One region of the Ligilactobacillus acidipiscis genome, then DNA from elsewhere that is predicted to be linked to it. Evidence: riboswitches for the same ligand, from Rfam matches in the RefSeq annotation. Region 1 holds a riboswitch; the other holds the start of a gene.
The links. A riboswitch is a leader RNA that binds a small molecule or an ion and turns the genes downstream of it on or off. The one in region 1 is predicted to bind preQ1.

Region 1 (2,397 bases):
AATTCTGAAGAAGTGCAAGCTACGATGGATGAGTTTACCCAACATGTTTCGACCTTGGAAGAAACTGCTGCTCAGTTGCAAAAACTGACGGGTCAATTTGACTTAGATAACTAAGCAGACAGCTGAGAAGCTGGCCAATTGCGAGTCCGTTATTAAATAGCAAAAAGTTAATATAAGAGAACTGCAAACAAAAAAGATCGTTCTTCTTTAAATTGAAGGACGATCTTTTTGCATGCAGTTAATTATTTTGCCAACTAATAATCAGTGCTTGTGGACCGATGAAGGAAAATATCGAAGGTGAATATAGATCAGTTACTAGTCGAAGTTGCGGCATAATTTCTTTCAGGCAAGAAACATATTTTTCCAAGACCATTGTATTGTCTGCCATGATTGCTAGTTCCGGCTTGCTTGCAGAACTGCGAAACTTATTCAATATTGCCGTTGCAATTTTTTTCGTGCGTGAACTTTTCATCAGAACTTCAAGTTCACCATTTTCGGAAAAATGCAGCAAGGTTTTATAATGCAGCATATTATTACTGAAAAGATGTGCATTATTTGAAATAGAACCGATCCGACGCAGATTTTTGAGATTTTCCATTATGACCAGCGTATGTTGTTTTTGGCGGTACTTGGTTAGTTCTGTTAAAATGTCAGCAATTTTCAATCCGTGAGTAATCAGAGTAAGTGCTCGTTCAACCAACGCACCTTCTGCAGGACCAAGAGTATGAGAATCAAAGAGATGGATCTTAAGCGGCTGTTGACAGTTCTTGGCGAAAGTAGAGAGATTTGAGCCTAAGCCACTGATCGAACTGGCAATATGTATACAAAGTATGTCAGTATAACCAGCCTGTTGAAGTTCATCAGTTACTGCAGAAATTGTTGTTAGTGGGATCTGCTCTTCTGTTACAGTGTTGAGTGTGGCTTCCCTTAGTGTTTCTAGTCCAGCAACTTCTGGCAATTCATTGGGATAATAAGTTTCTCCATCCAATGAAAGTGGGATCTGTAAGACCTTAATATTCGGTTGTGATCTGACTTTACTGCTGATCATCGCAGCACTGTCAGTTAAAATAGCGATTTTCATTAGTAATATCCATTCATTGTAAAAATTTCGCGGGTCGTGTCAAATATTTGTTAGAATAGACAGTTAGTTGATCCACGATTTTTAGCGACTAGTTACTCGGTCGTTAAAATGTCCAATAATAAAATTATAACATGCTTTTTAGGTTGATAAACGGTCGTCTTTTTTCTATACTTGAAAGTGCAGTATTAATGGAATAATTACTTGTTACATGGTGGTTCGTGACCATCCCACCTAAAAAAACTAGGAGGTTTTTAAAAATGACACGTGTTAATAATAAAGTTGCTGAGATCACCAAAACAGCTTTGATCGCTGCACTTTATGTAGTTTTAACCGTTACTTTTATACCATTGAGTTATGGCTCGATCCAATTTCGTTTGTCAGAACTGCTCAATACTATGGTGGTTTTCAACAAACGTTACATGAGGGGTGTTTGATTGCTAATTTATAGTCATCAATGGGGCCGGAATGTCATAGGCAGTCGCACTAGAATTACATCTGGTCAGTGAAGTTTTGTTTTGGATGACATATTTGACAGTCGGCATTGGTGAATTTGTTGTGGTTTTAATTGGCGACATTGTTGTGTGGCTGATCAATGAAAAAGTTGATCTAAGCCGGTAAAAGTGAGCGTGGTTTGCAAATAAAGAGGTGGCAATGATGCTGACATTCCTGTTTATATTATGCGTCCTTTTTGTGTGGAGCGTTTTGAGCTTCTTTTTCAACATCGGCTGCGGTTGCTTGTTAGGAGTCATATTTTTACTAATAATAATTGCTATTCTTTAAAATTAATCGAATAGAACTGAGGCAAAGCATTTTTGACGATAAACATGTTTTGTCTCAGTTTTTTTACGAAGTGTTAGGAAGATGAAAGCTTTTGATTACAAATGTGGCCTTCAAGCTGTCCAGACGAGGGCGGTGTGGCCACAACTTTAGTGAAACGATGAATATCCAGAGACAGACTAGAAACATGATAGATTTTCTTCAGTGTAAATTAAAAAAACATAATGTTGATCACATTACAGTTCTTTGCTTTATAGGTGGTTCACATTATTTAACTGTTACTGCTTTTGTAAACCGTCGATGGCTTGGGAGATATTATTCACAGCGTTAGTAACGTCTTGCTGAGTGGCAGCGTAAGACTTGATAACACCATTACCTCTCATGGCAGCCTAACGTAAGTTATCTAAGGAGCTCTTGGTATAAACGCCATTGGTGTAGAGATACTTATTGGCTTCTTGCAGTTTTGCTTCTAAGCTGCTTTTATCAACGTTATCTGCAGGAGTAGGTTGACTGGTTGGAGCGCCGCCGCTATTTGATGG
Region 2 (2,397 bases), 1.1 Mb from region 1:
CTGCCAAACAAGATGCTAGTAGCGTAATTTGACTGTTTTTGCGAAAGCGATAAAAATAAGATACCTAAACCTAAAAAGAGTCCTGAAAAAACACTGATCGAAGCTTCACGGCGGCCCACCTTTTCACCAGATAAACCAATAAATAAACCACTGGCACAAGTGAACAGTAACATTCCAAATAGTGGTGGGATACCAGCAAATACGCCAAAAGAAGCTCCAGAAAAACCGATCTCAGATAAGGTGTGGGTAAAAAAAGAGGTTTGCCGTGCAACGACAAAAACTCCCATAAAAGCACAGATCAACGCGATAAAAACGCCGGCAATAAACGCGTAGCGCATAAAATTATATTCCAGCATTAATTAGCAGCCTCCTTTTGACTTAAATTAGCAGTGTGGTTTTGCAGCTTCAGTTCATAGTCGCCATATTTTTCTATCAGTTCAGGATCATGTGTGATGAAGAGAACAGTTAAATTCTTATCACGCATGATAGACTTTAACATGTGCAATAAGAAGTTCTTAGATTCAGTATCTAAGCTGGCAGTGGCCTCATCTAAGATTAGTAATTCGGGATCAGAACACAAGGCTTGTGCTAAATAAGCGCGTTGTTTTTCACCGCCGGAAGCATGACCTAGCGGCTGATCAGCTATTTTAGTCAATTTAGTTTCGGCTAAGATATGTTCAACCTTGGCCTTCTTTTTTTTTGAATTCCACGGCAACAATCTCTTTTTAAGGCCAAAAGATACAAAATCGCGGATATTTAACGGATAGTCATCGTCAATATTACGTAATTGCGGTACATATTGGATCTTGTTGCGAGAAATCGTTGCTTGCACATGCTGATTTTGATGACGTCTGAGATCTTCTAGGATGTGCTTGATCAGCGTGGTTTTTCCAACCCCGTTTTCGCCGGTAATACAGGTTAATTTATTTTTAGGAAATGAGAAGTTCAGGTCAGAGAAAAGAAGCCTATCAGGGATCCTGAGGTCTAGATGTGAAACAGTTATAATATTTTCCATGAGATCATTACTTTCCTTAAGGTTATTATTGAGCAAGCAGCGTACAAGCAGGTGTACGGAACTTGCTTCGAACAGTTTGCTGATTTCAGAAAACTGCTAAAATATGTTGCTCTAATTGTAATCACTTCGAACAATCGTACAGGTTATAAACGCTGATGTCAAGCATGTTTGCTGGCATAAGTGAAACGATTACTATTTACAATAACTCACAGGATATCATATAATCAAGGAAAATAGCCTGAAATTACTATTTAAAGATGAAAAATAAAAATTTTAAAGGAGCATTGCATGGTTGGAAAATTCATTTATACTTAATATTAGTGGATATTTCCATGATAATTAAATGGTGGTTCGTAAACATCCCACCGAAAAAAACTAGGAGGTTTTTCGTGATGGAAAAATCAAATCAAGCTGTTTCTGAAATGACTAAAACAGCTTTGATAGCAGCTCTTTATGTTGTACTTACAGTAGCATTGATCCCTTTGGCATATGGTCCGATCCAACTTCGCTTGTCGGAAATGTTAAATAATCTGACAGTTTTCAACAAGCGTTACATTTGGGCAGTGACATTAGGCTGTTTAATTGCAAACCTGTGGTCTTCGATGGGAGTAGTCGATGTCGTATTTGGCACTTTAGGGACCTTGGTTATGACTTCTATTAGCTGGTTTTTGAGCCGGTATACGACTTCAGTACCGCTAAAATTGACGATCAGTGTGGTAATTTGCACGCTAATGTCGTGGAGTGTGGCGTTAGAATTGCACATTATGAGTCAGGCACCATTTTGGTGGACATTTTTAACGGTCGGGATCGGCGAATTTATTGCGACAGCTTTAGGAGCGGTTGTGATATATTGGATCTCAAGGCACTATGGCTTAACTAAGTAGAAAGTAAAAATTATTTTATGAAATATGAGGAGAGTTCAGCATGACATTTGAAAAAGTTTTGCCTGAGTTAAAAGCAGGTAAAAAAGCTGTTCGTCAAGGATGGGACGGCAGCGAAGAGTATATCTTTGTTGTTAGCGACGACACCAGAAATGGTGAAACGATCAACCCTTATTTTTTGATCAGGACTAAAGAAGAACCAGCGTTATCACAATTTATGCCAAATTCGTGTGACATTTTGGCAGATGACTGGAAACTGGTCGAATAATGGCAGAAAATTGTTCATTCAGAGGAAAGGTAGTCATCATAACTGGTGTTGCTTCTGGTATTGGCTTGGCCGAGGCTAAACTTTTTCTAGCTGAAGGCGCACGCGTATGGGGTGTCGATATTCAGGAAGCTGAGCAGGTCAAATTGCTCGAGACAAAATACGAGGCACTTTTTTCTTTCGTACAGTGTGATGTGCGGGAAAAAACAGCATTAGCCACGTTGACTGAGCTAGTG

Region 2: it holds a riboswitch for preQ1, as region 1 does, so the genes downstream of both, BQ5903_RS02445 (QueT transporter family protein) here and BQ5903_RS12295 (QueT transporter family protein) in region 1, are expected to answer to the same signal.

The regions. Positions count from the first base shown of each region.
Region 1 is NZ_LT630287.1:2,024,062-2,026,458, reverse strand. It holds gene BQ5903_RS09465 (methyl-accepting chemotaxis protein) at 1-114, shown strand, start outside; gene BQ5903_RS09460 (DegV family protein) at 239-1,081, opposite strand; PreQ1 riboswitch class I at 1,287-1,331, shown strand; gene BQ5903_RS12295 (QueT transporter family protein) at 1,339-1,515, shown strand; gene BQ5903_RS09450 (LysM peptidoglycan-binding domain-containing protein) at 2,248-2,397, opposite strand, start outside.
Region 2 is NZ_LT630287.1:546,566-548,962, forward strand. It holds gene BQ5903_RS02435 (metal ABC transporter permease) at 1-356, opposite strand, end outside; gene BQ5903_RS02440 (ATP-binding cassette domain-containing protein) at 356-1,015, opposite strand; PreQ1 riboswitch class I at 1,356-1,400, shown strand; gene BQ5903_RS02445 (QueT transporter family protein) at 1,408-1,899, shown strand; gene BQ5903_RS02450 (DUF2829 domain-containing protein) at 1,940-2,164, shown strand; gene BQ5903_RS02455 (3-oxoacyl-ACP reductase) at 2,164-2,397, shown strand, end outside.